DNA from 4 places in the Flavobacterium sp. Arc3 genome. Region 1 is predicted to be linked to each of the others. Evidence: riboswitches for the same ligand, from Rfam matches in the RefSeq annotation. Region 1 holds a riboswitch; each other region holds the start of a gene.
The links. Region 1 has a riboswitch for S-adenosylmethionine ahead of QO200_RS18780 (hypothetical protein). Riboswitches for the same ligand answer to the same signal wherever they lie in the genome.
Positions count from the first base shown of each region.

Region 1 (8,058 bases):
TGCTTGGTGATTTGTCTGAAGAAGAGAAACGAGCAGAACGAGAAAGTCTTACTGATGACGAACTGACCGTTTTTGATATGCTTAATACAGGAAAGAAAGTAAACGACAAAGAGAGACTAGAAATAAAAGACACCGCCCGAAAACTTCTGAGTAGATTAACAACCAACGAGTTTACCGTCGATCGCTGGGCCGAGAAAGTGCAAACTGCATCCGCTGTAAAAAAAGCAGTCAATGATTACTTATATAGTACACTCCCCCATCCAACATACGGCGATGGCGATATCGTAGTAAAAACAGAAATCCTGTTCAACTACTTCAAAACTAGATATGCCGATTATAGTAGGGTGGCATAATTAAAAAATGTATGGGATTTTCACAAAGAATGGGATTGAAACCTTGCTTCTGACATATGTCCTAAAAACAACAAAAATGTAATGTTATTTTTCACCTATGTCCGAAAAATTGTAAGAATGCCTTACTAAACTAAAAATATGAATAAAGAACAAACTGTTATCGATTTTGCAACTTTTACTCTTATGGATGTTGAGGAATTGATTCAATGGAATATCATAAATTTTTTTGGACAAAAAGATGAACACGACCCTTTTTCTGATAAAAAAATTTTAGAATATGAGGATTTTATAAAAGAAGGTATTCTTACAAGCGAGATAATTTTAAATCAAAATTGTAATCTCGAATTAAAATCAATTTCTGATTTGCTTAGTACTGTAGAAATAAATAATTTATTGAACTATCTAAATGAAAATTTTACAGAGGGTTATCCCGATGGAGACGGTTTTGGTCCGCCAACAAATTTAAAATTTACAACGTCGGATTTATACAGGCTATTTAATAAATATCTTGAATTAAGAAAATATAATCAAAATGTTTTTATAAGTTATTACAAACAAATGCTTCATATTATTGAGTTTGATGCTCAAAAATTTATTGAGATAGAGAAGCATAAAATAATTAATATCGAAAAGACAAAAGATTTATTAAATCTCGATTTATCAACAGAATATATTGAAAACAAAAAAAATGAGTATAAAAGAAAACTTTTTAAAAGCATAGAAAATAATAACTTTCAGTTCAAAGGGTTTTCCGATGAAAAAGGTCTTTATTTTGATTTTAATAAATCATTAATCAGTTATTTAGAATTTCTAAACAAAGAAGACCATTCTAAAATTGTATACACAGTTTTTTATAAGGGATTTGAAAATTCACTTGATTATTTACTATACCAATTTTTGGAGGATAAATTATTTAACACTAAAAACATTGAAAATAACGATTCAACTCCAGACAATAAGGATTTATTAAAAGACTTAAGTCATTTGAAAGAAAAGCATAAAAAATTAGTCGTTTTTTTGAGTACTAAAAATTTTATCGAATCTGAAATAGATGTTATTTTGAATATTCTTGCTAACAATAAATACAGTAATTTAAACAAACGTAATATTTCAGACATAAACCAAATTGAATTTTATAATTTTTGTTATTTGTTTTACATTTTAGAATATTTCGAAGAAAATGAAAACATTGATTTTTCGAAGCTAAAAAACTTTAAATATATTTTAAATTTTGACAAAAAAAATATTTTAAATTACAGTAAAACGGATTACCAAAAGTATTTTAAAGGAATTGATTCTCATACCAAAAAGATAGATAAACTGTATGAAAAAATAGAAAAAGACCTTCAAATAACAAAAGAAAGATTAAAGCCAATTCCATAATTTTTTCATTTTTTAAAATCCCTTTATTTTCCCTTTGTCCCTTTTTTAAGATTTGTAGAATAAATCATAAAACACTACAAATGAACGAACAAAGACTACAACTGATTCAAATATCAGTTACTGATTTAAGAGATTTAATCTCTGACTGCATTGCAGCCGAACTTCAGAAGGTTATGAATTTTACATCACAAGCCCCAAAACCAGAAACAGAAATTCTCACACGAGAACAAACGAAAGACCTTTTAGGTATTTCTTATGTTACGCTCTGGAAGTATAATAGAGACGGTACTTTACAGGCTCGTAAAGTAAAGGGCAAAGTTTTCTATTTACGCCAAGACATTAATAACCTTTTAAACAATGTCGCATAATGGAAAGTGTATTATTAGTACCAGAAATGGCAGAAACAGTAATCAACATCAATATTATTGATTTGGTTGATTCCAATTTAAAAAAGGAAGTAGCATTATTTATTCTAGGCAGCTTTGTCTACGAAACAGCCAATCAGGAAGGAGAGCGCAGATTCAGTAATTTCATTAAAGAAATCCCGAGATTCAACGAGTATTTAAATTACTTACTTGGAAACGGAATGCTTGTGAGAGGAAAATCAAAAGAGACGTATAAATATCATTATGACGTCAGCTGGTCAAGATACTTACAACCATACGATTTTGACAGCATACAAGTGAAAAAAATCATCTCTAAACATTACCCAAATTTGAAGGGTCATTTAGATAATGCATTTGTATTTCTTGAACCAAATTTCAAGATAACATAAACTACAAACGGGCGATTCTGCCCAAAAATTAATCATTTTTTAACCTAAGACAAAAGCGGTGTTTTCCCAACACGTGGCATCGCTTTGTCTTTTTTTTTCTCAACTATGCAAAAAACATATTCCATTTTAGTACCCGAAAACCTCGATTTAGAAGCCAGATTAAAACAGTTTCCCCCAGATTTCAAATACAATATTGATTTTTTTTACTTAATTATACATTTTGTAATTAAAAACCTGGCTTACAAAATTGATAAGAATAAAGAAATTACGACTGAAAAATTATTTATCGGTCTTTCTTCAACAACTTTACAGTCCTTTTGCAGGAATTACAACGAACACATCGATTATCTAATAGAAAATTTTTCGGGAGCAGGACGCATTCTTTGGCGAAGGCCATATACTAAAGGTCACAGTTTTTCTTATAAACTATCCCCGTTTTACGCTAACAAAAAGCTAAAAATTTATACTATTACTGACCAAAATTTGATGAAAAAAATCAAACCTAAATTCGCTTTAAAAATTCAACCTTCAGTCAGGAAACATTATTCCTTCCTCACCAGCTACCTAGACCCAAAAAAAATTACAGTTCAATTGTCTGACGCTTTAAACCACAATGAACGTCTGTACTTAGAAAATTCAGATTACCAAAAATATCTTTTAAACGCTTCAAAAATATTGAAAATGAACAATGGAGAATTCTATATGACACACAAGCCAGAGACTGACGGAAGAATCCATACTTCGCTATCGGGATTCCCTAAAGAGTTCAGAAAATTCTTGCGCTATGAAAATTCCGTTTTGGCCGAAATTGACATTTCCGCATCTGTTCCAACATTTTTATTCTTTATCTTAAGTAATTTAACCAATAACAATTGTCATCTTAATAGTATAATTAATAGTACTAAAACTTATTATAATCATTATATGTTAGTAAAAAAGCGCGTAGCCCTTTGTAGTAAAGAGTTGGAGCAATTTCAAATTCAAATCGGGGAAGGGACCCTATATGAGCGTTTTGTAGACGGGTTTCACACCATCCATTTATTTGATGAAAGGCTAAAACCAGATGAATATTTATTGAGTGCTGTCGAAAAAAAGTTTAACCGCAAATTTGATGGTGATATGGATGATTTAATAAAAGTAGTGAAAACAAATATGCTCTCAATGTTAAACGCAAAGCCCAATACGTTCGTAAACGAAAAAGCAGTTTTTCAATCCTATTTCCCGAAAATGCATTTTTTTATTACGGAGTTAAAAAAGAAAAACCACAGGTTCTATTCCTACCTGACGCTTCAAACCGAAAGCTATTTTATGCTTAACATTGTCGCCCGACAACTGAATAAAGATTTTAGAAAAAAAATTCCATTATTGACTCTTCACGATTGTATCGTAACCACAGAAGATAAAGCAAGTATTGTCAAAACCTTTATGGAAACTACTTTTTTAAAAGAACTAGGCTTTGTTCCGATGCTTAAATCTAAAACATGGGTTTAAGGGGGGGGTTTAATGTCTGTGAGCGTACTGTTACAAGAAAGTATAATCTTACAGGTAAATAATCTTTTACACTCTCAATTATGCTATAATAACAAACCCGCCTAGGTAGCGGGTTTTGTTGTTTAGTGGTCGTGAATGTTGGGTGTTTTATTTCCCTTTAAACAACTCTTCATCTAATCTTGAAAATACAGTACCCATTCTTCTATATTTCATTTTCTTTCCGCTTACACAAAGAGAATACATTCCATTTCCTTTTTGTTCAGAGATATTTAACAATTTTACATCTTTAACCTCGCATTCATTTTCAACTGCAACATGGTTTTTTAAATCCTCTGTTGTTGCGTCGAATTTTTTAAGCCAACTATTTATTCCCTTTTCGCTTTTTGGTTCTACATAATTTGGTTCTAAAGTACAATCGTTTTCAGAAACCACAGTTTTACTTATGTAGTCCCACGTTTTATCACTTTTCAAAACAACTTTTTTTCCGTCTTCTGTCGTTGCAGTTGCGCTTTGAGCTATAGAAATACTCGAAACTATAAATAAGATTGAAATAAATAATTTTTTCATAATTAAAATTTTAAAGTTTATTGTTTTATAAATACAACGCCTGCTGAGGATTCCCATTTAATTTCAGTGTTTGATATTTTACTAAAAGAATAGGTTACTGACTGTCCCATTGGATAATTAATTTTCGCACTGTATGAAGTGCTTGATATTGTCTCTTCAACAGTTACTTTTTCACCTGCTTTTCTAAATGAATCAATTTGTCCTTGTGTACACAGGTCCCCATTTAATATTAGAGTACAAAAATCATTTGAGCTAAATTTAAACCCGAGCCCTTGCCCTTGTAATGCGCCTTCCTGTTTCCATGTTCCTTGAATCCATGTTGGGGGGTTGATATCAGAACTCGAGGTACCGGAGCTATCATCTGAAGATGAACAAGAAAAAATCAAAAGAGCAGTAAAAACATAAAGTAAATTTTTCATAATATATATTTAGGTTTGGTTAATCGCATTTCCATCTGATTTTGCTAATGTATCGATACTAAATGACCGATTTTACAATGTTACTAATATTCAGTATTTGAAAAAGCTCTATATTGAGTCTTTGTAGCAATTTTTTTATAATTGTTAACGAGGATTAAATTAAAAATCACGCCCGTGAATTTAACAAATATAACACTACTAATTAAAAGAAAACATACCCACAATTAGTGATATTTGCTAAAATATTAAGATGTTTTATAAAAACGTTACGGTTTACCTCAATTTGAGTTATTAATATGCCTGCTTGCAAGTAAGTCTCTTAAGAGTATACCACGAATAATGAAAAGCAATGGAAGAAAATTGACTGTCTTTGTTTCTTTAATTATATAGCTACATTCTCGGCTTCAGTTTAATTTTTAAGCCATATGAAATTACCGTTCATCTTTATTTCACTGCTAATCCAATCAATCTCCAATAGTTCAGGGAGTTCTTGATTGATCAAACATGTGATGCTGTTTCCCGCTCCGTGAATAAGCTGCTCAAATGCGACGACAAAATCACGCTCAAAGACAAATCCTTTAGGGATTAAAATGGTATCAATGATCTTCTGCAATTCCCAAGCGGGCTCGTTCATTTCAGTCATGACCAAGAGCTTCCCATTCGTCTTTCCCCATAGGTTGTTTTCTACGGAAAAATCGTTTACCGAGAGCCCATATTTGTTTAGACTGGAAACATTAATGATTAGGTTGGTGAAGGTGATGTCAATTTTATCACTGTCAATAAAATGGATAGCCATAATGATTTGAATTAAGTTAATAATTTACAGAACATCTTGACAATAAAAAAGGGAGTTGAATAGCACTTTATTTTGGCGGGCTGCCCTCATCTTATTTACCACCGTGGACTCTCGTCTCGGTTGGTTTCTTTCTCCCGGAGGGAAAGAATCTTGATGTTTGAAGGGTAAATATAGAATTATTTTTTGGATTTATCGATATGGAACTTAACGTGACCTACCAAATGATGCTTATTCTATGCCTATAGAAGGTCAACTAGAAGGTGTGTTTTTTATCGTACTCGTTCACCTATTTTACTATAGTGCGGACTACTTGTGTTTTTAACACTTTTTAACAAAGGGAATTGCCAGTGCTTTATGCAATATCTAGAATTTTTTTTGCCAAATTTTTTTTAAAATCCCTTTCGTTATCTTCACATAAATGACCTTTAGAATACCCCGGCACCCCGTAGACGAGAATTCTCCACCCCCCCCTATTAAATGTTGAAAAAGAAGTTTATTCCATTAGTTAAATAAAATACGTAGTCGAAGTTTCATTAGGTTAAATAGGTTCATTTACACACACAATTATGAAAGAGGGGATGTATTGGGGGAATACAAAAAGCAAAAAAGACTTAAAAAACTGATTAACAGCTGTTTAAGTCTTAATGTATGTGCGGATAATAGGACTCGAACCTACACGCCTTGCGGCACCAGATCCTAAGTCTGGCATGTCTACCAATTTCACCATATCCGCGTGCAATTGTGGGTGCAAATATAGTCATAAGTTTGAACTTTCAAAACATTTTTTAAAAAAATTTTTAATTCTATTTTTTGTACTTTTGAAACTATAAAAAATTAGTTAATAAATGGAAAATATCAAGTCATACGTACAAGAAAACAAAGACCGTTTTATCAACGAGTTAATAGAATTATTAAAAATGCCATCTGTAAGTGCAGATGCAGCCTACTCGCAAGATGTTATTGAGACTTCTGAAGCGGTAAAAGTAAGTCTGGAAAAAGCAGGTTGTGATTTTGTAGAAATCTGTGAAACTGACGGTTACCCTATTGTTTATGGTGAAAAAATAATTGACAAAAACTTGCCAACGGTATTAGTTTATGGTCATTATGATGTACAGCCGGCAGACCCGATGGAGCTTTGGACTTCTCCCCCATTTGAGCCTGTGATAAAAAAAACCGACATTCATCCGGAAGGAGCCATTTTTGCACGTGGTGCCTGTGATGATAAAGGACAAATGTACATGCACGTAAAAGCATTCGAATACATGATCCAAAGTAATACTTTGCCTTGTAACGTGAAATTCATGATTGAAGGTGAAGAAGAAGTAGGAAGTGTAAACTTAAAAACCTTTGTTGAAAACAACAATGAAAAGCTTAAAAATGATGTGATTTTAATTTCAGACACTGGAATGATCTCAAATCAACAACCTTCTATTACAACAGGTCTTCGCGGATTAAGTTATGTCGAAGTAGAAGTTACAGGACCCAACCGTGATTTACATTCCGGTTTATACGGTGGTGCAGTGGCTAATCCAATCAATATTTTGGCAAAAATGATTGCTTCTCTTCATGACGAAAACAATCATATTACCATTCCTGGATTTTATGACAATGTAGAGGAACTATCTCTTGAAGAAAGAGCCGAAATGGCAAAAGCGCCATTCAGCTTGGAAAAATATAAAAAAGCACTTGACCTGAAAGACGTTTATGGCGAAAAAGGATATGTGACTAACGAAAGAAACTCTATTCGTCCTACATTAGACGTAAACGGAATCTGGGGAGGTTATACTGGTGCAGGAGCAAAAACGGTTATCGCAAGTCAAGCGTTCGCTAAAATCTCCATGCGTTTAGTACCCAACCAAGAATGGGAGCAAATTACTGAGTTATTCACTAAACACTTCATGAGCCTCGCTCCTGCTGGAGTAACCGTAAAAGTTACACCACATCACGGAGGTCAGGGTTATGTAACTCCTATCGACAGCATAGGGTACAAGGCCGCTAACATGGCATATACGGAGACTTTTGGAGTTCCGGCTATTCCAGTTCGTTCTGGCGGAAGTATCCCTATTGTAGCTTTATTCGAAAAAGAATTAAAAAGCAAAACAATCCTAATGGGATTTGGTTTAGATAGCGATGCCATTCACTCGCCAAACGAACATTTCGGAATCTTCAATTACCTTAAAGGAATCGAAACTATTCCGTTGTTTTACAAATATTTTGTAGAGTTGTCTAAATAACATTTCTTAGATACTGAAAGTTCCAGTTTTTTTTAAAAAA
Region 1 is NZ_JASMRI010000041.1:12,786-20,843, forward strand. Features, by position in the region: gene QO200_RS18745 (type I restriction endonuclease subunit R) at 1-353, shown strand, start outside; gene QO200_RS18750 (hypothetical protein) at 492-1,736, shown strand; gene QO200_RS18755 (helix-turn-helix transcriptional regulator) at 1,817-2,104, shown strand; gene QO200_RS18760 (hypothetical protein) at 2,104-2,511, shown strand; gene QO200_RS18765 (hypothetical protein) at 2,617-4,002, shown strand; gene QO200_RS18770 (DUF3157 family protein) at 4,150-4,569, opposite strand; gene QO200_RS18775 (hypothetical protein) at 4,587-4,988, opposite strand; gene QO200_RS18780 (hypothetical protein) at 5,398-5,784, opposite strand; SAM-I-IV-variant riboswitch at 5,843-5,946, opposite strand; tRNA gene QO200_RS18785 (tRNA-Leu) at 6,436-6,517, opposite strand; gene QO200_RS18790 (dipeptidase) at 6,630-8,018, shown strand.

Region 2 (8,058 bases), on a different contig from region 1:
TGGCTGATATGATCAAAGCAAACGCTTATGTTAAAGAAAGAAACGCTAGGCTAATAGGACCTAACTGTCCAGGAGTTATTACTCCAGGTGAAGCTAAAGTTGGTATCATGCCAGGTTTTGTTTTCAAAAAAGGAACTGTAGGTATTGTTTCTAAATCAGGAACATTAACGTATGAAGCAGCTGACCAAGTAGTAAAACAAGGTTTAGGTATTACTACTGCAATTGGTATTGGAGGAGATCCTATCATTGGAACTACTACGAAAGAAGCAGTTGAGTTGTTAATGAATGATCCAGAAACAGAATGTATTGTAATGATAGGTGAAATAGGTGGACAACTAGAAGCAGATGCTGCTCACTGGATTAAAGCCGATGGTAACCGTAAACCAGTTGTAGGATTCATTGCAGGAGTTACCGCTCCAGCAGGTCGTACAATGGGTCATGCAGGTGCTATTGTAGGTGGAACTGATGATACAGCAGAAGCTAAAAAACAAATCATGAGAGAATGTGGAATACACGTAGTGGATTCTCCAGCTGAAATTGGTAAAAAAGTAAAAGAAGTTTTAGGATAGTCATCTATTTTAAAACTAAAATATAAAAAGCCTCACATTTGTGGGGCTTTTTTATTATAAAATAGAATTAAAGAAATACCTTTGCACTTTATTAAAAACAGCTATTTTACCGCTTTAACTTTAATAATAATAAATAGAAACGAATGGTTTAGATAATCCTCACGATTTTGTGGGGTATTTTTTTGAGGAAGCCAATTCAAATAAAAATAAAACAATATGTATAAGGAATTAAAAAAATTTAAAGTTAGCGACAAATTTTCATTTGCTGCAGATGACAGTTTAGAACAAGTTTGTAATGCTTCAGAAGGAAGTGGCGTGTTTTTAGTGTATGCAGTAGCAGAAGAAAAAGAGTTGATCATGGTAGGTTCTACAGGAACAGTACAAAATGACGGAACTTTGAAAATTAAAAATGGTGGTCTAAAAGAAAAGATTGTTGAAGGGCACCAGTTTGCAAAAACAGGAAGGAAATATTCTTGGCCAGCGCAAATGAAAAAAGAAGATATCAGCTTGTTAGAAGTTGTTTGGTATGAAACATTCAATGATGATACTAAAGGTATTCCTACTGCTGTAGAAGGACAAGTTTTACAAATTTTCTTAGATGAAAATGGTAGATTACCAAGATGGAATGTAGCTTTCTAGTCAATTTCATAAATCATATATTTTATAAAAAAAGCTTTACTTCGGTAAGGCTTTTTTTTTTAGGAAAATAATTTATTACTAATTGATTTCTATATATTTGATTACTTTAATTTATGAAATGAAAAAACTTTACTTTTTACTTATTGGATTTTGTTTTTTTGGAAGTGTTAATGCTCAGGTTATTGATATACCAGATGTCAATTTTAAGAAAAAATTACTAGAAGCAAGTGTAGACAGTTATATTGCAACCAATGTTTATTTTAGCCCCTTATAAGTTCGGAGTGATATTTTAAATTTCAAATAGTACATTTGAGATATGAAATACAAGAAATGGAGTTTAGAAGAGAAGTTAGAAATTTTATCTTCTTGCGAAGAATCAGGAGTTGTAGAAACCTGCCGTAAATACAGTGTTAGTAAAGGAACTTTGTACAGTTGGAAGAAGAAGCATGAGAAACAAGGAGAAGCAGGTTTAAAAGTCACTTATGACGATCGTAGCAAAGAGTTAAAGCAAGCTGAGGAAGAAAACCGTATCCTACGTAAATTATTAGCTAATAAAGAAATTGAACTAGAAGTTGGACGTGAACTTTTAAAAAAAAAGTTTGGGACGTCCGATCCAAGAAAGATTTAGTTGATAGTATTTGTAGCAAGTATAAAATCAGTAAAAGCAAAGTCATTGTGATGGTAGGTATGATTCAAAGTAGTTACTACCGAAGACCAAGCCATGGTAAAAAAGGTAATAAGCCTAGTGTCTTTACTTATAATAAATCCAAAGGAATGGTAATTCAAGAAGTTGTTATTAAATCGGTTAAAGAAATCTTAAGTCATGAGTTTATAGACTGCGGATACCGTTTAATGACCTCTTATTTACATCGAGATGGCTATAAGATTAAAACATTACCAACATTAGTAGTTGGCGATACATTCCAAAATGAAGCTAATATTTATTTTGATTATAACTTTCCAATTCTGACAAACAAAGCGACATCTACCTTTAAAACCTTAGCAACTTCAGATTTTGAATTTTCAAATTACTTTAGTGTGTTTCCAAATCCAGTAAATGAGATTCTAAATATTAATTATAAAAATTCTATAGAAGTACAATCAATAGCAATTTATGATATTCTTGGACAAATGGTCATTGCTGTTCCGAATGCGACTTCAGTAACAAAGGTTGATGTTTCTAAACTGGCTTCCGGAAAGTATTTCTTGAAAATGAATACAGATAAAGGAAGTTCGAATATGAAATTTATAAAAAACTAAATTAGTTATAAAAAAGCTTTACTTCGGTAAGGCTTTTTTTTGTAAAATATTTTTTTTGATCGAAGGTGACGATTTCAAAAAATAATAATTACTTTTGCAGCCGTTATCACGAATCTCAAAAAGAGATAGCAACCTGCAACAACGAGCAAGGTGCTAAAACGATAAGCCAAATCCTTTGGAAAAAACGTTGTTTTACATTCCCATTTTTTTAGCTATTGTTTTTCGTCATATTTATATCATTATAAAACTGATTTATGACTCATTTATTGAAAAAAAAAGGAAATGCATTTGCTTTAATTCCCTTATTGATTTTTATTTTTATTTTTTTAGGAGCCGGTATATGGCTTGATGATTTCTATGCTTTACCTGCGCCAATTGCTGTTGTGATAGGAATTATTTCTGCTTTCTTACTTTTTAAGAGTTCGTCAGATGAGAAAGTAGCCACTTTGATTGCTGGTTGTGGAGAGAGTAAAATTATGACCATGTGTCTCATTTATCTTCTCGCGGGAGCATTTGCTGTTGTTAGTAAAGCAACGGGAGGTGTGGATGCAGTTGTAAGCCTTGGAATTAATACAATTGATGTCGCTTATTTTCCGTTAGGGATCTTTTTAATAGCGGCCTTTTTATCAACAGCTACTGGAACTTCTGTGGGAGCCATTGTAGCTATTGGGCCTATCGCAGTAAATCTGGCTAATTCAAGTGGAGCTTCATTGCCATTGATTGCAGGCGCTTTGTTAGGTGGTTCGATGCTTGGAGATAATCTATCGATGATTTCAGATACTACAATTGCTGCTACGCAATCATTAGGATGTAAACTGAAAGATAAATTCAAAATAAATTTATTCATTGCTTTTCCCGCAGCCATTATAACCGTTCTAGTTTTCTTTTATTTGGGACTGAACTCTGATATTACTGCAGTGGCGATTCCTAAGACCAATTTTGAATGGATAACTATTCTTCCTTACGTTCTAGTAATTGTATTAGCATTAGTTGGCATAAACGTTTTTTCAACACTGATTATTGGAACTTTATTAGCTGGATTGATTGGGTATTTTGGAAATCATTTTACGTTGATGGAATTTGCCCAAAAGATATATGAGGGCTTCACTAGTATGACTGAAATATTTTTATTGTCTATGCTTACTGGTGGTTTAGCAGCAATGGTTGATAAAGCTGGAGGAATTGATTATTTATTGTACCAAATCAAAAAGCGCATTAAAAGTAAAAAATCGGCGCAGGCTGGAATTGGTGCTTTGGTAGGTTTTACGAATGTGGCTATTGCCAATAATACAGTTTCCATTGTTATAACAGGTGGAATTGCTAAGGAAATTAGTGATGAATACGATTTGAGTCCCAAGAAAACAGCAGCAATTCTTGATATATTTTCTTGTGTAGTGCAAGGGATCTTGCCTTATGGGGCACAAGTATTGCTGATTTTAAGTTTTGCAAATGGCAAACTTGATTTTATGGATTTACTAACAAATGCTTGGTATCATTTATTTTTGTTTATTTTTACTTTGGTTGCGATTTATAGCTCTTTTTGGGACAAATTGGTAAAACGATTTCTGGATCTTTAAAATCGGTTCGATTTCGAATGTTATTGATTTTTAAATTTTTTTAAAAAAGGAATTATTCTATATTTGACAACTGTAAGATAGCCCTGATAGTAGTGGAAATCCTTTTATGAAAGCGCTAGCGGTCATAAAAGATTGAAGCGGATAGCAGGAATAGCTACAAATAAAAATTAAACTAATTTTTGAATATGAAATTACTAGAAGGAAAAGTGGCCATTATAACAGGCGCGAGTCGCGGAATTGGAAAAGGAATTGCAGAAGTTTTTGCAAAACATGGAGCAAATGTTGCTTTTACATACAGTTCATCTGTGGAATCGGCTTTAGCATTAGAAAATGAATTGAACGCTTTGGGAATTAAAGCAAAAGGATACCAATCAAATGCAGCTGATTTTAATGAAGCACAAGCTATGGTTGATGCTGTAATTGCTGAATTTGGAACTGTTGATATTTTGATTAATAATGCTGGAATTACTAAAGACAACTTGCTAATGCGTATGTCTGAAGAGGATTTTGACAAAGTTATTGATGTGAACTTGAAATCAGTTTTCAATATGACCAAAGCAATTCAAAGAACTTTCTTGAAAAAACGCGCCGGATCAATTATCAATATGAGTAGTGTAGTAGGAGTGAAGGGTAATGCGGGCCAAACGAATTATGCCGCTTCAAAAGCAGGTGTTATTGGATTTACAAAATCGGTTGCACTTGAATTAGGTTCGCGTAATATTCGTTGTAATGCTATTGCTCCAGGATTTATTGAAACTGAAATGACAGCAAAATTAAATGATGATGTCGTTCAAGGATGGAGAGACGGGATTCCGTTGAAACGCGGAGGAACTACTGAGGATGTTGCTAATGCTTGCCTTTTCTTAGCGTCTGACATGAGTGCTTATATCACTGGTCAAGTCTTGAATGTTGATGGAGGAATGCTAACATAAGAAATTATAAATTTTAAATGATGAATTTTAAAATACTGAATTCTTTCCATTTAAAATTCATCATTTAAAATAAATAGAATGACAACAAACACGGTCCTACTAATTCTACTATCAATAGTAATTGCCGGTGGTTTATCATTTTACCAATATTTTTATAAAGCCAAAAGCAAATCAAAACTAAATTTGTTTTTGGCTTTATTGCGTTTTCTATCCTTGTTCGGGATTCTATTATTGTTGATTAATCCCATAATCACCAGAAATACGCTGGAGATTATTAAACCGCCTTTGGCAGTTGTTGTAGATAATTCAAGTTCGATAACGGCCTTAAACGCTAACAAAAAAGCTTTAGAAATATATGCTTTAATAACAGCAAACTCAGCCTTAAATGAAAAGTTTAATTTGCAGTCGTATCGATTTGACACGGCATTTGAACCCTCAGAAAAATTTGACTTTAAAGGGACACAAACTAATCTAGGCGGAATTTCAAAAGAGTTAAGAAGTACTAATAGAAATAGTATATTCCCAACAATTCTCTTAACAGACGGAAATCAGACTTCAGGTAATGATTATGTTTATAGTTTTGATGCTGCCAATAAAGTTTTTCCAATAATTTTGGGAGATACAACCAAGGTAATCGACTTAAAGATTAGCCAAATCAATGTCAATAAATATGCATTCTACAAAAATAAATTTCCTGTAGAAGTTTTCCTGAACTATTCTGGAGACAAAAATGTGTCTGCAGATTTTATGATTTCACAAGGGAATTCAGTTGTTACAAAACAAAGTGTTTCCTTTTCATCCTCTAAAAGAACTGCCATTTTAAATGTTCTTTTACCGGCAAATAAAATAGGTTCGCAAACTTTTAAAGCAACATTATCCAGTCTTGAAAAAGAGAAAAACACTTATAATAATTCAAAAAACTTTGCGGTAGAAGTAATTGATCAGAAAACAAATATTGCACTTATAACGGCAATAAATCATCCGGATGTAGGTGCTTTAAAACGCAGTATTGAATCTAATGCACAACGCAAAGTAACCGTTATTAAACCTAACGCTGTCAATTCATTAAAAGATTACAATGTTCTGGTTTTATATCAACCGACAGCAGCCTTTAAGTCTATCTTTGAAGATAATAAAAAGGCAGGAATATCTACTTTTATTATTACCGGAACAAGTACTGATTTCTCCTTTTTAAATAAGGAGCAAAGTAGTTTGGCATTTAAAATGAGTAATCAAAAAGAGAATTATTTAGCGAGTTTTAATCCCCAATTTAATTTATTTGCCACAGATAATATTGGTTTCGAAAATTTTCCTCCATTAGAAAATGCCTTTGGAGCTATTACCGTTAAGGGCAACGCTTCTGTTTTACTTTCTTCTAAAATTAGAACTATAGATACAAATTCCCCATTATTAGTATATGCCGAAAATCAAGGAAATCGTAGCGCATTTCTATTGGGTGAAAATATCTGGAAATGGAGATTGCAAAGTCATGTTGATACTCAGTCCTTTGCTAAATTTGATGTTTTTATAGATAAAACAATTCAGTATCTAGCCTCTAGTAGTTCTAAAAAAGCATTAGTGGTTAATCATGAAAGTTTTTATAACTCAGGTGACGCTATCGAAATAACGGCTCAATATTTCAATAAAAACTATGAATTTGACGATAAAGCGCGTTTGACAATTATTGTAAGAAATACAGTAACTAAACAAACTAAGAACTACGATTTATTGAAAGGAAACGCATTTTACAAAGTAAATTTAGACGGACTTGCAGCAGGAAGTTATAATTTTTCTGTAAAAGAACTGAATTCAAATACAAGTTATTCAAGTCATTTTGAAATTTTAGATTTCGACAAAGAAAAACAATTTGTCAATCCCGACGTAGAAAAATTAAAACAATTGGCCACGCAAACGCAAGGAGCAGTTTATTTTCCAAATCAGGTGAACACACTAATCAAATCACTTTTAGAAGATGACAATTATAAAGCAATAGAAAAAAATACGGTAACCCGCTCTCCTTTGATTGATTGGACTTTACTGCTAATTTTAATTGTTTCATTGCTTTCCACCGAATGGTTTGTAAGGAAGTACAATGGATTGTTGTAAATTCCATTTGGTTTAACCAATACAATGCAATTATGGATTTTAGATTAAAAGTGTTTTTCACCGTGGCTACCCGATTAAGTTTTACTAAAGCAGCAACTGAATTATTCATTACACAGCCAGCAGTATCTAAGCACATACAAGAACTGGAAGAAGAATATAAAGTGAAGCTTTTTGACCGAAATGGCTCAAAGATTTCGCTGACGCATGCGGGAGAACAGTTAGTCAAACATGCCAAGAACATTTTTGAAATCTACCGTGAAATTGATTTTGAAATGAGCTCACTTATAAAAGAGCAGCAAGGTATGCTTCGCCTAGGAGCCAGCACAACTATTTCTCAATATATAATTCCGCCACTATTAGCTCGCTTTCATCAGGAAATGCAGGGTGTCAAAGTTATTTTGCGTAATGGTAACACAGAACAAATAGAAAACGCCTTACTGAATAAAGAAATCGAAATCGGCATTGTTGAAGGACAGTCTAAAAACAAAGCTATTAAATATACTCCGTTTTTAAAAGACGAATTAGTACTGGTTTGTAATAGAGCTAATCCATTGGTAGACAAAGGAGAAATTACAAAGGAAGACCTCGTGCAATTGCGATTTTTAATGCGGGAACAAGGGTCAGGAACATTAGAAGTAATCGAACACGCTTTGAAACCCTTAAAAATTAAGATGGCTGAGTTGATTGTGGAGATGCAATTAGGGAGTACTGAAAGTATCAAGTCGTATCTTATGAATTCAAATTGCGTGGCTTTTATTTCGATACATGCTATTGAAAAAGAATTGAAAAACAATGAGTTAGTCATTCTTGATGTAGATAACCTTATTATAGAACGTTATTTTTATATCATTGGTTTACAAGGAAAAACAAACGCTCTTTCAGATTTGTTTATCAAAAATATTACGAAACACTATAATTTAAAGTTATAATAGATTGTTTATTATGATTGGTGAATACCGATTTATCCCCGCATCT
Region 2 is NZ_JASMRI010000015.1:2,962-11,019, reverse strand. Features, by position in the region: gene sucD (succinate--CoA ligase subunit alpha) at 1-569, shown strand, start outside; gene QO200_RS12020 (hypothetical protein) at 786-1,208, shown strand; gene QO200_RS12015 (transposase) at 1,525-1,836, shown strand; gene QO200_RS12010 (T9SS type A sorting domain-containing protein) at 1,887-2,468, shown strand; SAM-I-IV-variant riboswitch at 2,567-2,663, shown strand; gene QO200_RS12005 (Na+/H+ antiporter NhaC family protein) at 2,723-4,045, shown strand; gene fabG (3-oxoacyl-[acyl-carrier-protein] reductase) at 4,231-4,977, shown strand; gene QO200_RS11995 (hypothetical protein) at 5,056-7,083, shown strand; gene QO200_RS11990 (LysR family transcriptional regulator) at 7,116-8,012, shown strand.
Region 2: it holds a riboswitch for S-adenosylmethionine, as region 1 does, so the genes downstream of both, QO200_RS12005 (Na+/H+ antiporter NhaC family protein) here and QO200_RS18780 (hypothetical protein) in region 1, are expected to answer to the same signal.

Region 3 (8,058 bases), on a different contig from region 1:
CTTTTTTGATCAACAATTTGATGAAGCTTCAGTGGGTTCTTCTATTACTATCGAATTAGAAAATGATATCAATGTGACAAGAGGAGATATGATTGTAAAATCATCTGAATTGCCTAAAGTTGAAAAAGACATCAATACAACAGTGTGTTGGATGGACAGTAAAAAGTTGGTTCCAGGGGCAAAATATTTTGTACAACATAATACCAACAGAGTTTTGGCTAAAATTGACAGCGTGAAAAATGTAATTGCAACTGATTTTTCAGGAACTACAGAAGCGTCTCAATTAGCAATTAACGAAATAGGAGAAGTAAATATCAAGTTAAGCAAAGCAATCTATTTTGATGCTTACAACGACAATAAATCAAATGGTGCTTTTATCTTAATCGATGCAGCAACCAATACAACAGCAGGAGTAGGGTTTATACGATAGGAATCCCCACCCCAGTCCTCCCCAAAGGGGAGGGAGAGATTGTAGAAAATGTTTGTAGATAAACTTTGTGGCTATGAAGTTTATAACCAGAATATAACACAATAAAGCTCCTCACTGGCTCCCCCTCCTTCGGAGGGGGCCGGGGGGAGGATAACAGTAAATAGGTATGGAAAGTTTTAGAACCGAAATAGAGAATCCGATTGTTGAAAAAGAGATAATCGACTTAGAAAGAAAAATCGCCTTATTCAAAGACGGTAAAATTGACGATGAGCGTTTTCGTAGTCTGCGTTTAGCGCGTGGAGTTTACGGTCAGCGTCAAGAAGGCGTGCAAATGATTCGTATCAAATTGCCTTTTGGTAAAGTGACTAGTGAACAATTAGTGCGTATTACTAAAGTTTCTGATGAGTATTCAACAGGGCGTTTGCATATTACTACGCGTCAGGATATCCAAATTCACTATGTGAGTTTAGATAGAACGCCAGAACTTTGGGCAAACCTTGCCAAAGACGATATTACATTACGTGAAGCTTGCGGGAATACGGTAAGAAACATTACGGCAAGTGAATTGGCTGGTGTTGATGTTGACGAACCTTTTGACGTGTCGCCTTATGCGCACGCTATGTTTCAGTTTTTCTTGAGAAATCCTATTTGTCAAGAAATGGGACGTAAATTCAAAATGTCATTTTCTTCTTCTGATAAAGATACGGCCTTAAGTTATTTGCATGATTTAGGATTTATTCCAAAGATTGTAAACGGGGAACGCGGTTTCAAAGTAATGCTTGGTGGAGGATTAGGTTCTCAACCACATCACGCTGAATTATTATCAGAATTTATTCCGGTGAACCAAATCATCCCAACAACAGAAGGGGTGTTAAGAGTTTTTGATCGTCATGGTGAAAGAGCCAAACGTTTAAAAGCACGTATGAAATTCCTAATTAAGGATATTGGAAGAGATGAGTTTTTACGTCTAGTTGATGAAGAGAAAAAAGCATTGTCATACCAATCATACGAAATTGATACTACTGCTTTTGACGGTGCAATTCCAGCTACTTTATTAGAAGTACCTGCAGTAACTATTGACGATACAGCTGCTTATGAAGCTTGGAAACAATCGAATGTGATTGCTCAAAAACAAGCGGGTTATGTTGCGATAGGTATTAAAGTCCTTTTAGGAGATTTTTATACAGATAAAGCGAGAGCGTTGGCCGAATTAATTAAAAATTATGGAGCAAATGAATTGCGTTTTTCATTAAAGCAAAATATTGTTCTTAGAAATATAAAAGAGGAAAATTTACCATTCTTCTACCAAGAACTAGCCAAATTAGACTTCGTGACTTTGGGTTACGATACAATTAACGATATCACCGCATGTCCAGGAACAGATACCTGTAATCTTGGAATTGCAAGTAGTACCGGAATTGCTGAGGAATTAGAAAGAGTATTAAAATTAGAATTTCCGCAATATAAAGAGAATAGAGAAATCACAATCAAAATTAGTGGTTGTATGAACGCTTGTGGACAACACAACATGTCTTCAATTGGTTTTCAAGGAATGTCTATCAACTCAGGTAAATTAGTGGCTCCGGCTTTACAAGTATTGCTTGGAGGCGGAATTTTAGGAGATGGAAAAGGACGTTTTTCTGATAAAGTAATCAAGATTCCAAGTCGGAGAGGACCTGATGCATTACGTTATATCTTAAATGATTTTGAAGCGAATGCTAACGGAAAGTCTTTCTTAGATTATTATGACGCTCAAGGCGAAAAGTATTTCTACGAATTCTTAAAACCTTTGGCGGATGTTACTAATCTTACCGACGAAGATTTTATCGATTGGGGAAATGCTGACAATTATGTAAAAGCGGTTGGAGTAGGGGAATGTGCTGGAGTTGTAATTGACCTAGTAGCAACTTTAATTTTGGAAGCCAAAGATAAATTGACTTTTGCACAAGAAGCTTTCGAAGATAAAAATTGGGCTGATGCTATTTACTTGGCGTATGCAGGTTTTGTAAATGGTGCTAAAGCTTTGTTATTGGCTGAAAACCAAAAAACAAACCACCATGCAGGAATCATCAATTTGTTTGATACTGTTTTTGTTGAAACTAAAAAAATAGCTTTAGATTCAACTTTTAAAGACTTAGTATACCAAATTAATCAAAATGAACCTTCTGAGGCTTTCGCCAAAAAATACATACAGGAAGCAATTGCTTTCTTTCAAAATATAGAAACCTACAGAGCAAAAGACTTAGCTAATGCATAAAACAGTAAAACCAATAGTAACTTTAGTAGGAGCGGGGCCTGGAGATCCAGATTTGCTTACTATAAAAGGAGCAAAAGCACTTGCTGAAGCCAATGTGGTTTTATACGATGCTTTGGCTAATGAAGAGTTGTTGAGCTATGCTCCTAAACGCGCATTGAAAATATTTGTTGGAAAAAGAAAAGGATGCCACGCTTACACGCAAGACCAAATCAACCAACTAATTGTAGATAATGCCTTAACTTATGGCCATGTCGTTCGTCTTAAAGGGGGGGATCCTTTTATTTTTGGTAGAGGAAGTGAAGAAATAGACTATGTAGAAAGTTTTGGAATTCCTACATTTGTTGTTCCTGGAATTTCATCGGCTATCGCCGTACCTGCTTCTCAAGGGATTTCCTTGACAAAAAGAGGTGTTTCGGAGAGTTTTTGGGTAATAACAGGGACAACTTCGGCGCGAAAACTATCAACAGATGTGGCTTTGGCGGCTCAATCATCAGCAACAGTTGTTGTTTTGATGGGGATGAGTAAGTTAGACCAGATTGTGTCTATTTTTCAAAATGAATCTAAGGGAGAAACGCCCGTAGCAATTATTCAAAACGGAACCACTCCAGAGGAAAAAATTGGAATAGGAACAATAAATTCGATTCAGCAAGTAGTTGCCGACAAGAATTTAAGTTCTCCAGCCATTATCGTAATTGGAGAAGTAGTAGCTGATAGTAAGAAAAGCAACGGATTTTATAAAGAATTAAAATCCATTAGCAACAAACATGTAATATATGGAAAGGAATGAATTATACCCCGTATTTCTAAAACTCAACAATCTTAATGTATTGATTGTAGGAGGTGGAAATGTAGGTTTAGAAAAATTGACATTCATGCTGAAATCCAGCCCTAATGCAAATGTTGAGGTTGTTGCACCAAGGTTTTTACCAGAATTAGTTGAGTTGGTCAATAAGCATGATTCGGTAAAGTTGACCATGAAGAAATTCAAGAAAAAGATGCTAAAGAAAAGGCATATGGTTATTGCTTGTACCGATGATCTTGAAGTGAATAAAAGGATTTATGATTTATGTAGAGAAAGATATTTAATTTGTAATATTGCCGATACACCGCCACTTTGTGATTATTATTTAGGTGGAATTGTAACTAAAGGAAACGTGAAAATTGCCATTTCAACAAATGGAAAATCGCCGACAACAGCGAAAAGATTAAGGGAGTTTTTTGAAGAAGTGATTCCTGAGGATATTAATAAAATGGTAGAAAATCTCAATGAATATCGCAAAACCTTAAAAGGTGATTTCGAAGAGAAAGTACAAAAGATGAATGAGATCACAGCTTCGTTGAAAAATAAAGAATACAGAGAATAGAGCAAAGAAATTAGAGAAGAGAATAAAGAAAATAGAACATAGTGTTCGAATGATATTTATCATTTATTTTTGAGCGAATCATTCGTTCCTTTGTGAACAAAATAATAAGTAAGAACAAGTATAACAAAAGAAACTCTTCCCAGTCTCCCCCTCCTGATAGCTATCGGGATTGGAGGGGGCTGTGGGAGGAATAAAAGTATTGAACATGATTGAAACAGATATCCTAATAATAGGAGCCGGACCAACTGGTTTATTTGCCGTTTTTGAAGCAGGATTATTAAAATTAAAATGCCATATATTAGATGCTTTGCCACAAGCAGGTGGGCAGCTATCTGAATTATATCCTAAAAAACCTATCTACGATATTCCAGGGTTTCCTGAAGTACTAGCGGGAGATTTAGTAAATAATTTAATGGAACAAATCAAACAATTTGAGCCAGGATTTACCTTAGGAGAGCGTGCTGAAACAATCGTAAAACAAGAAGACGGAAGCTTTATTGTAACTTCAAACGAAGGGACTGAGTTTCATGCTAAAGTAGTTGCTATTGCAGGTGGTTTAGGAAGTTTTGAACCTAGAAAACCACTTATCGACGGAATCGCTTTCTATGAAAATAAAGGAATTAAATACTTTATCAAAGATCCAGAAGAGTTTAGAGATAAAAGAGTTGTGATTGCAGGTGGAGGAGATTCAGCGCTTGACTGGAGTATTTTCCTGACAGATGTAGCATCAGAGGTGACATTGATTCACCGTCGTAACGAATTCCGTGGCGCATTAGACTCTGTTGAAAAAGTACAGGAGCTAAAAGATTCAGGAAAAATTCGTATGATTACACCGGCTGAGGTAGTAGGATTAAATGGAGCAGAGCACATCGAGTCGATTGTTATCGATGAAAATGGAGCACAAAGAACCATTCCTACAGATTACTTTATTCCACTTTTTGGTCTTACGCCAAAATTAGGTCCTATTGGAAACTGGGGATTAGAAATAGAGAAAAATGCAATCAAAGTAAATAATGCTTTAGATTACCAAACTAATATTCCAGGTATTTTTGCTATCGGAGATGTGAATACCTATCCAGGTAAACTAAAATTAATCCTTTGTGGTTTTCACGAAGCGACATTAATGTGTCAGGCAGCTTACCAAATTATCAATCCAGGGAAACGTTATGTGTTGAAATATACTACAGTTTCAGGTGTTGACGGATTTGACGGAACTCGTAAAGAAGCTCCAAAAGCAGTGGTTAAAGCCATTGTGTAACAATTCGAATAAAAACCAATAAAAAAATATAGCGTTAATACTTGCAAGTATTAGCGCTATGTCTTTTCTTTGTAGTGTTCCTATATTTATTGACAGTTATCACGAAAGGCGGAGGGAAAGACCCGATGAAACCTTAGCAACCCTTTATCTTATAAAGAAGGTGCTACATTCTACTTTATGCTGAATATATTTCAGCATCTAAGATAGATAACACAAGAATACTTCCACAGTATTTCTCAAACCTTTTCTTGACAACATATCGATATTTTTTTTAGAGCGAATGATTGGTGCTTTTTTGCCATCATCTTTCCTGCTGTACGCTATATCTTTTTATCCTGAATTTAGTTCAGGATCCTGAACTAAATTCAGGATAAAAAGGATGCCGCTCCCATCAGGGCTAAAGAGAAACAATAGTGAACTTTTGGAATTAATAATCAAAAGTATAGATCCCAATTCACATTGTGGTTTACAAGAAATAAAAAGTTATGTCAAGCATTCAAGAAGCCATTAAAAAAAACATACTCATTCTCGATGGAGCCATGGGAACTATGTTGCAACGCTACAATTTCTCCGAAGAAGATTTTCGAGGAGAGCGTTTCAAAGATTTTCCACATTCCTTAAAAGGAAACAACGATTTATTATCACTCACACAACCACAAGCTATAAAAGCGGTGCATGCTGCTTATTTTGAGGCAGGAGCTGATATTGTTGAAACCAATACTTTCTCAGGAACCACCATCGGAATGGCCGATTATCATCTAGAAGACATTGTTTATGAATTGAACTACGAATCGGCCAAAATTGCCCGTGAAGTAGCCGATGAATGGACAGCTAAAAATCCGGACAAACCTCGTTTTGTAGCTGGTTCAATAGGACCAACAAACAGAACGGCAAGTATGTCACCAGACGTAAATGACCCAGGATATAGAGCAGTAACTTTTGATGATTTGCGTATTGCGTACAAGCAACAAGTAGAAGCCTTAATTGACGGCGGAAGTGATCTATTATTGGTCGAAACTATTTTCGATACTTTAAATGCAAAAGCAGCACTTTTTGCAATCGAAGAAGTAAAAGACGAACGCAATATCGATATTCCCATCATGGTTTCAGGAACAATTACTGATGCGTCAGGAAGAACACTTTCTGGACAAACGGTAGAAGCGTTCTTGGTTTCGGTTTCACACATTCCATTGTTGAGTGTAGGATTTAATTGTGCTCTTGGAGCTGATTTGTTAAAACCATACTTACAAACATTGTCGCAAAATACTGCTTTCAATGTATCGGCACATCCTAATGCAGGATTGCCAAATGCCTTTGGAGAATATGACGAAACACCAGCCGAAATGCAATCACAAATAAAAACATATCTCGACGATAATTTGGTAAACATCATAGGTGGATGTTGCGGTACAACCCCAGAACACATCAGGTTAATTGCAGATATTGCCAAGGATTATAAGCCAAGAGTATCAACAGCAACAATGTAAAAACGTAAAGACGCGATTTGTCGCGTCTATATTATAGTCACCTACTAGCGCAAGCGTCTCGCTTGTGCCCGCAAAGAGAGTAAAACGTTCTTTAAAAAAATAAAATTAGTTGATTTTGTCATTTCGACGAAGGAGAAATCACACCAAGTGATTCAGATAATGAGATTCCTCCTTCGTCGGAAAGACAAAAATGAGAAAAAGAGTATTGTTATTAGAACAAAATCGCGTGAGGGATAGCAGTGAAAAGCCCACAGCCTGACGAAGGAAGAGCGAGGACTTGCAGCGAATAGCCCGACCCTTTTGGGGCACGCCCAGAACAATAAGAATTAAAAAGTTATACCTACATAATTTTTAAGATCGTGTAGGACAAATAAAAATATAAAATGGCACAAGCAGAAACTAGAAGAAACTTGGTATTATCGGGATTAGAACCTTTAATCATTACGCCAGATAGCGTATTTGTGAATATTGGGGAACGTACCAATGTTACGGGTTCTAGAAAATTCTTGAGATTAATCAAGGAAGAAAAATACGAAGAGGCACTGAGCATCGCAAAGGAGCAAGTGGAAGGTGGCGCACAAATCATCGATATTAATATGGATGAAGGAATGCTGGATGGCGAATATGCCATGACGAAATTCCTGAATTTAATTGCTGCTGAACCAGATATTTCGCGTGTGCCTATCATGATTGATAGCTCAAAATGGGATATTATAGAGGCAGGACTTAAAGTTGTGCAAGGAAAAAGTGTCGTAAACTCAATTTCGTTAAAAGAAGGAGAAGAGCAATTTATTCATCATGCCAAATTGATTAAACGTTACGGTGCCGCTGCAATTATCATGGCTTTTGATGAAACAGGACAGGCTGATAATTACGATCGTCGAGTTGAAATTTGCCAGCGCTCGTATGATATTTTGGTAAATAAAGTTGGTTTTCCTCCACAGGATATTATTTTCGATTTAAATATATTTCCAGTTGCGACTGGGATGGAAGAACATCGCTTGAATGCTTTGGATTTCTTTAGAGGAACAAAATGGGTTCGTGAAAATTTACCTCATGCACATATTAGTGGCGGAGTAAGTAATGTTTCATTCTCATTTAGAGGAAATGATACGGTTAGGGAAGCGATGCACTCCGTTTTCTTGTATCATGCAATTCAAAACGGAATGACGATGGGAATCGTAAATCCAGAGATGTTGACCATTTATGATGATATCCCAAAAGATTTATTGGAACGCGTTGAGGATGTAATTCTAAATAGA
Region 3 is NZ_JASMRI010000021.1:20,523-28,580, reverse strand. Features, by position in the region: gene QO200_RS14625 (sulfate adenylyltransferase subunit 1) at 1-430, shown strand, start outside; gene QO200_RS14620 (nitrite reductase) at 597-2,687, shown strand; gene cobA (uroporphyrinogen-III C-methyltransferase) at 2,680-3,474, shown strand; gene QO200_RS14610 (bifunctional precorrin-2 dehydrogenase/sirohydrochlorin ferrochelatase) at 3,461-4,051, shown strand; gene QO200_RS14605 (NAD(P)/FAD-dependent oxidoreductase) at 4,257-5,309, shown strand; SAM riboswitch class I at 5,403-5,523, shown strand; gene QO200_RS14600 (homocysteine S-methyltransferase family protein) at 5,795-6,796, shown strand; gene QO200_RS14595 (vitamin B12 dependent-methionine synthase activation domain-containing protein) at 7,180-8,058, shown strand, end outside.
Region 3: it holds a riboswitch for S-adenosylmethionine, as region 1 does, so the genes downstream of both, QO200_RS14600 (homocysteine S-methyltransferase family protein) here and QO200_RS18780 (hypothetical protein) in region 1, are expected to answer to the same signal.

Region 4 (8,058 bases), on a different contig from region 1:
AATATAGTGCAGCAGCACTTTTAGCACGTGTCTATTTGCAAAAAGGAGATTATACAAATGCACGAAATATGGCTAATATTGTAATCAATGATAGTGGTGCAACATTAACGGCTACTTTTGCTAAAGCGTTTAATAATTCGGAAAATTCAACCGAGGATTTGTTTGCATGGCAGGTTAATAGTCAAGATGATAGTATAAACGATTTTAATCTTTTTTGGGCAGGATCTGATTTTGGAGGTCGTTCTGGAAATCCAGATGTTGATATTGAAGATCAGCATTGGGATATTTATGATGATGCAAATGATGAACGTGCTGGTTTCTTTTATGAGGCTGATTATTGGTGTACCACAAAATGGAAAAGCCAGTATGCAAACATCCCGTTTTTACGCTTAGGCGAAATGTATTTGATACGTGCAGAGGCTAATTTAAGAGAAGGAACTGTTTTGGGACTATCTCCTTTGGATGATATTAATATGTTAAGGTTTCGTTCAAATGCTACATTATTCACTACGGTAAATTTGGCAGCTATATTGATGGAAAGAAAAAGAGAATTGTCCTTTGAAGGATTTGCATTATTTGATGCCAAAAGGTTAAAACAAAACATAGGTTCTTTGCCTTACAATGCTAATAATCTCGTTTTACCGATCCCTTTAAGAGAAATGGATGTCAACAAGAATTTAATCCAGAATGATGGGTACTAAATAATGAAGTGTTTAAACTTAGTGAAAGAGGCTGTCCGAAAAGTAATTTTCAGACAGTTTTTTTGTTATTATGCTGAATTTAAGTATGTTTAAGTACTCAAAACAACATTTATGGAGCCCATTTTTAAGCATCATTTAGTTCATCAGCAAGAACTTTTTCCCTTGAATTTAAATGCTTTAATTTCAGAAAATCATTCCGCTAGATTAATAGACTCTGTTGTTGAAAGATTAGAAATACCTGATATTATTTCACAGTATAAAGGTGGTGGTTCTTCTAGCTATCATTCTAAAATGCTTCTTAAAGTACTGTTTTACGGGTATTTAAACAATACTTATTCTTGTCGAAAAATAGCTAAAGCAGTTAAGGAAAACATTTACTTTATGTGGCTTTCAGGTGGTTTACAGCCTGATTTTAGAACTATAAATGATTTCAGAGGACAAAAATTAAAAGGGAACGTCGAAAAGCTTTTCAATCAACTCGTTGAGATGATGGTTGATTTGGAACTTATTAGTCTTGAGAAACAATTTATCGATGGAACCAAAATAGAAGCCAATGCACATAAATACAGTTTTGTTTGGAAAAAAGCAGTTGAAAAAATAAAGAGAGACTTCAAGGTAAGATAGATGCTGTTTTGACCGAAATTGGTCAAGCTATCGCGTCAGACATCATGCATACTGACAATCAAAACGAAACAAAAATTTATAGTCAGAAATTAGCAGAGAAATTTCACAACAATAAAGTTGGCACTTCTGTTCAATGATTAATGGTTATTGCATTATCTTTTTGCATTAGGTTCAAACATAAGTCCAATATATTTTAGACTAAGTATAAACGCAATTACCATTACTATGATATAAATATATCTAAAAGCTACAAACTTATCTTTTTCAGAATTATACCTCCTTATCCACTCAAGACATAAAATCACAAAAAATAGCGCTGGAAGAAAATATGGAATGTTATCTGATATCTCATGGTTACTTCCATAACCATAAGATTCCTTTTTGTCAACATACTCAAATAGAAAAAAAGAAAGACAAACTGGAATTATTAGTTCAAAAGTCCCAGTTAACACTTGAAGGTTGGTTAACTTATAAATGTTTGACTTTTGAACTTTTTTATTAAGTAATGAAGAAATCTTGATACTGGGAAATATTGGTAATATTCCCAATAATACAATAGGTAGCTGAGTTCCCATCACGTGATACACTTCCGAAGAAAACATAATCATAAGAATAAATAAAACTAAAACCAATGTGCCATAAGGCAATAAAAACAACAATATTCTCATATCTATAAATTTACAGTTTAATCTTTTCTCTTAAATCCTTGGGTCTATTGCTTCATCAATCTCTAGCATAACTGTTTCATCTGTAAACACAATCACAGTTCTATTTTGTTGTAACTTATTAAGCAAATGAGAACACAGTTTTATAATTTCATTTTTAAACACCTCAACTTCCAACGGAAATTTAGGGTAGTTTATAAATTCTAACCTTATATGGTTTTCTTCCAGACCGCCTAAAACAATACTACAATCGCTGATTGAAGCGCTTAAATAAATCCTTGCTTCATCTATTCTTTGCTTTTGATACTCTTCAAGGGTATGAATCAAATATTCCTTCTTGTAAAGCTCTTTGCTATATCCTATTTCTAGTCCAAGGGTGATGACCGCTGTAAAGGTTTTTATTGCTTTTGTTTTCATTATTCTTTACAATGTTTAAATATCTCTATTGTATCTAATTGTAACGTCTGAACCAATGCAACTGCTCTTGTAGAATAAGCTCCTGTGAAAGAATACGTGATAACAGCATATTCTTGGTTAGCTTTCAATTGTGAGTAATAGATATCAGGATAAAACTCATAATCCCTTCCATTTGGTTTTTGAAACTTTAAAAAAGTGGTAATACCAGCAATACTTTGGTCGTATAGCTCCTTCTCTTTATATATGTAATTGACTTCTTGAAGTTCGTCAAAAGCGACACTATAAAACTGGAAATCGAGGTCTAAATAAATCTTAAACAGATTTTTTTTAGCCTTTTTTGTTTTTAAAGCAATCTTGAATTTGGAAATAAATTGAGGTATTTTAAACATATTTTTCCTTAGTTTAGGCTCATTGTTTTAGCACCTTCGCTTGTCTAAGCAGGTTGCTACTACTAAATAGTAGTTCGTAATGATATTCAAATATATAAATTAAAAATAAAAACGGACATTAAAATCACACAAATTTTTAAAACTTATAAAAAATAACAATTCAATAGTGACTTAGAATATCACTAAAAACAGGTATAGGCTTCCCGATAAATTAACCCTAATTTTGGTTTTGTTCCTATTTCCATAATTACACACAAATTAAAAAAATGCTCTGAAATGTGGAAAACCGTAAAGATTTAAGTGTCAGATTTTTTACTATTGTAAAGTAAAATTTAAACCAAAAAGAAAAACAAACTTAGGTATCAAATACCCTATAACAACACTCTGGTTGAGTTGTAGTTAATACGCCACCAAAAACAAACGTTATGAAAAAAAGAATTACCCTTATCCTATTAACATTAATTATTAGTTCAACTCTCTTTGGGCAAAAACTTAGCCTAACAGATTTAACTAATTTATGCAACAAGAAGAATTGGCAAGATGTAAATCAATTTATGTTAATAAAAGGATGGACCTATTATAACTCCGAAAAGGGAGATACTGACAATTATAGCACTATTACTTGGTCCTACAATAAAGAGGATTATAGTGATAAAGCCCAAGCATGGTTCTATCTTTATACTTATGATGACTATCCTAATAAAATATCCTATTCTATTTTTAACAAAGGTTCTTATTTATTGATACAAAATTCCTTAACCGCTAACGGCTTCAAATTAGTTGACAGTGCGATTGAAGATGAGAAAGTAATCTCTACATATGGCAGTTCGGGCTATACTTTAATGGTTACAAATGCAAAAAGAAGTGACGATGATTGGTCGGATAGAAGTATGACTTCTTATAATATAACATTGATAAAAAAATCAGGAATCTACGATAATGACAACGGAAAGAAAACAGACTATTACGATGATTATACCGTTAAATTTGAGTACAGTTTGTTAAACGGGCATTTAAACGGACCATTTAATTTTTATGATGAAAAAGGAAACATTAAAAAAAGTGGCACTTATAGCAATGGTTTTTTAAACGGTAAAACAATTGAATATGATGTAGACGGAAGTAAGTCTTTGGAATATATCATGAAAGATGGGAAAAGAAATGGCTTATTAACATCCTTTGAAGACAATAAAATCTCTTATACCACTAATTATAAAGATGACTTGGCAAATGGCTTATATACTGGCCTATATTATGACGAAACTACTGCTGCGCTTTATTTAAAGGAAATTGGTCCTTATGTAAATGATGAAAAAAATGGCAATTGGAAATACGTCTTTATTGATGGTAAAACGGAAAGAACTATAACCTATACCAATTATTTAAAAGACATCAAAGAAGGTCCGTTTCAGGACGTAAAAGGAGACAGTCTTATTGTTGGTAATTATAAAAATGATGAACTTAACGGCAGTTACAAAGTCTATTTAGACGCGCACAAAAATCTTTTTGGAGGAACAATCAATACAAACATTTCTGAACTCAAATTAATTGAGGAGGGGCAATACAATAACGGAAAAAAAACGGGCTATTGGAAAAACTACAACAATTCAGGTAGTCTAAGTGCCGATGGAAATTACAGCGAAGATTTAGAAAACGGAGAATGGAACTTTTATTTTCCAAATTATGTGAAAGAAAATGGGGAGTCTGAACCCTTTGCTAATAAGCTTGCATTAAAAAGGATTTATTTAAACGGAAAATTAAACGGAAAAGCACAACGGTTTTATTATAGAGAAGAAATCAAATATCCGTGTGACGAAGTTAACGACACCGGAGTTAAAGTAGACAGCTGTTCTAAATTTAGAATCTACAAAATATTTGAAACCTCGTATTATAAAAATGATGAGTTAACTGGCCTTTATGAACTAAGGGACTCTATAAATCAATTGGTTTCGAAAGGACAATATGAAGATAATTTAAAAGAAGGAAAATGGTCTGGCTATAAAGAAGGAAATCAAATTAAAACGGAGTCTAATTATAAAAATGACAAACTTCATGGTGAAGATATCGAGTATAATAATGCCAGCATTCCTATACTAGTGAAACAGTTCGAATTTGGAAATTTAAAACAACTAGTAGTAAATGATAGTTTAGGAATAGGTAAAAATTATAAATACGATATCATTGAACGAACAGCAGCTTATTTAAAAGTCAAGCGAACACAATACTTTAAGGACCGTATACTTTCAAAAGTTTATTGGCTGAAAAATGACACTGAACGTGATGGTTATTTTGAACTCGATTTTTTTGCTAATGACGAATCCGACGAGAGATTAGGATATACTGATGGTGAACTCCTTATTACGACCTTAAATAACGAACCTATTATTACTGGTAGGTTGTATAAAGAATCAAGGGTTGATAAATGGACCTATTACTATTATGACCAAAATGTAAAAATAGAAAAGAAATTTATTGACAATGCAGTTGTAGATGAATTGTACCTTAAACTCGATGACACTCCTTTTTCAGGGGAATTTGAATATGTTGACACCGAGAATAACATCAAAGAAGAAAGAAAAATAAAGGATGGTTTACGTCATGGTAAAACATCATACATAGATATCGAGACCAACAAAACCGTTAATAAAGAAACGTACAAAGAAGGAAAACTCAAGGTATAACTCTTAATAGCAACACAATCAATAAGGCAAGCTAATACTTGAACTAATTAAACAATGGTTTTTATCTGAAGTGGAGTTTAATGAAAAAATTTACCCTATTTTTAACCCTTAATATTCAATTATAACTTGAGTTTAAAACTCATTAAAATAGTACAACAAAAATAATGTCCGATAAAAAATTAGCATTAGATACCCTAGAAAGCTGGCTTTGGGATTCAGCAAACATATTAAGAGGAAGCATTGATTCCTCTGATTTCAAGAACTATATCTTTGGATTATTGTTCTTAAAACGCTCCAACGATGTCTTTGAAGAAGAAGTAGAAAACATAATGAATCGTGATGGCGTTTCTCGGGAAGTGGCTGAGGACGAAACCTATTTCCAAATGCCGATGGAATCTCGCTGGGAAACCATCAAGAAAGAAACCGAAAACATTGGTATTGCACTAGACAAAGCTTTTGCTGGTATTGAGCGTGAAAACACTTCGCTTGAAGGCGTGATGACCGCTACCAAGTTTGGTGACAAAGAAAAACTATCTGACGAATTATTACAAAGACTTTTAAGACACTTTAACCAACATTCCTTACGCAATTCTCACTTAGAATCGAATGACTTATTGGGTGATGCCTATGAGTATTTGATAAAAATGTTTGCCGATGATGCGGGTAAAAAAGGAGGCGAATTCTATACGCCTCGTGGCGTGGTGCAATTGATTGTACAACTGATAAAACCAGAACCCAAACAAAAAATATACGACCCAACTTGTGGTTCGGGTGGTATGTTGATTGAATCAGCTCGTTACATTGCCGAACAACCCAACGGAAAAGTAGGAAACAATATCAACGTATCACTTTTTGGTCAAGAAAAGAACCTTGGAACATGGGCAATTGGGAAACTGAATATGTTGCTTCATAACTTTATGGATGCCGATATTCGCAAAGGAGATACTTTAATTACGCCCCAACACAAAAACGAAAATAACGAACTGGATTTATTTGACCGTGTGATTGCCAATCCTCCGTTCTCGATGGATGGATGGTGGACACCAGCCGAAAACTCGATTGAAGTAAAGCTAGATAAGGACGGTAAAGAAAAGAAAGTAACACCCAATTATGCCAAAGTAGTAAGTGACCCTTACGGACGTTTCCAGTACGGAATACCACCAAGAGGCTATGCCGATTTGGCTTTTTTGCAACACATGGTAGCGGTCTTGAAACAAGACGGAAAAGCGGGAGTTGTTTTGCCTCATGGTACCTTGTTTAGAAGCGGAAGCGAAGGAACGATTAGACAAGGATTATTAGAAGCTGATTTAGTAGAAGGTATTGTTGGTTTGCCAAGTGCCTTGTTTTACAACACAGGAATACCCGCCTCAATTTGGATTATTAATAAAAACAAAACCGAAGCCCAAAAAGGCAAAGTAACCATTATTGATGCCAGTAATGATTACAAAGAAGGCAAAAACCAAAACGAACTATTACCAGAACACCTTGCCAAAATTGTAAAAGCTTATGATGGCGCTACCGATGTAGACAAATACATGCGTATTGTTTCTATTGGGGAATTAGCCGAAAACGATTACAACCTAAATATTTCTCGTTTTATTGACACCTCAGAAGCAGAGGTGGAAGTAGATATTAAAGCGGTGCATAAAAAACTTTCTGAGTTAGAAAAAAGAGAAACCGAAATTGATGCGAAATTGGCTGAATTTTTAAAGGAGTTGGGAGTATGAGTAATTTAAATAATAATTTATCTCAAAATGACATTCCTGATACTTGGAGTAGAATTCCTTTATATGAATTCAGAAATAAAAATGACCGATATGGATTTACAGGCGGTCCTTTTGGTTCTGATTTAAAGTCAGAACACTACACTCAGTCAGGAGTTAAGATTTTACAACTTCAAAATATTGGCGAAGGAAAATTTATTGACAAGGGTATTGTTTACACTTCAGAAGAAAAAGCAAACGAACTTATTTCTTGTAACATATATCCTGACGAAATAATATTAGCTAAAATGGCTCCTGTTGCTAGATGTTGTAAAGTTCCATCAACAGATGAAAGATATGTAATGTGTTCTGACGGTATTCGTCTCTCGGTTGATACTAATAAATATGATAACGATTTTGTTTTTCAAGCATTGAATTCAAAATATTTCAGAGACGAAGCTGAGTCAAAAAGTACAGGTACGACAAGAGCAAGAATAGGATTAAATGAGTTGAAACAAATATGTTTAGCTGTTCCAAACTCGCTTCCAGAACAACAAAAAATCGCAAAAATATTAAGTGCCGTAGATGATAAAATTGAGGTTATAGACCAACAAATTATAGAAACACAAGCACTCAAAAAAGGCTTGATGCAACGCTTGCTTACCAAAGGAATTGGTCATACTGAGTTTAAAGATTCTCCTTTGGGGATGATTCCTAAGAGTTGGGAGGTTGTTACGATAAATGAAATAGCAGAGGTTAAGGGAGGAAAAAGATTGCCTAAAGGGGAAGCATTGATTGAGAATAAAACTGAACATCCTTATATTAGAGTTACTGACATGTTTATGGGAGGTGTTTCATTAGAAAAAATATTATATGTA
Region 4 is NZ_JASMRI010000001.1:3,760-11,817, reverse strand. Features, by position in the region: gene QO200_RS00060 (RagB/SusD family nutrient uptake outer membrane protein) at 1-701, shown strand, start outside; gene QO200_RS00055 (transposase) at 813-1,325, shown strand; gene QO200_RS00050 (hypothetical protein) at 1,478-1,993, opposite strand; gene QO200_RS00045 (hypothetical protein) at 2,024-2,407, opposite strand; gene QO200_RS00040 (hypothetical protein) at 2,407-2,796, opposite strand; SAM-I-IV-variant riboswitch at 2,787-2,884, opposite strand; gene QO200_RS00035 (hypothetical protein) at 3,222-5,477, shown strand; gene QO200_RS00030 (N-6 DNA methylase) at 5,642-7,204, shown strand; gene QO200_RS00025 (restriction endonuclease subunit S) at 7,201-8,058, shown strand, end outside.
Region 4: it holds a riboswitch for S-adenosylmethionine, as region 1 does, so the genes downstream of both, QO200_RS00040 (hypothetical protein) here and QO200_RS18780 (hypothetical protein) in region 1, are expected to answer to the same signal.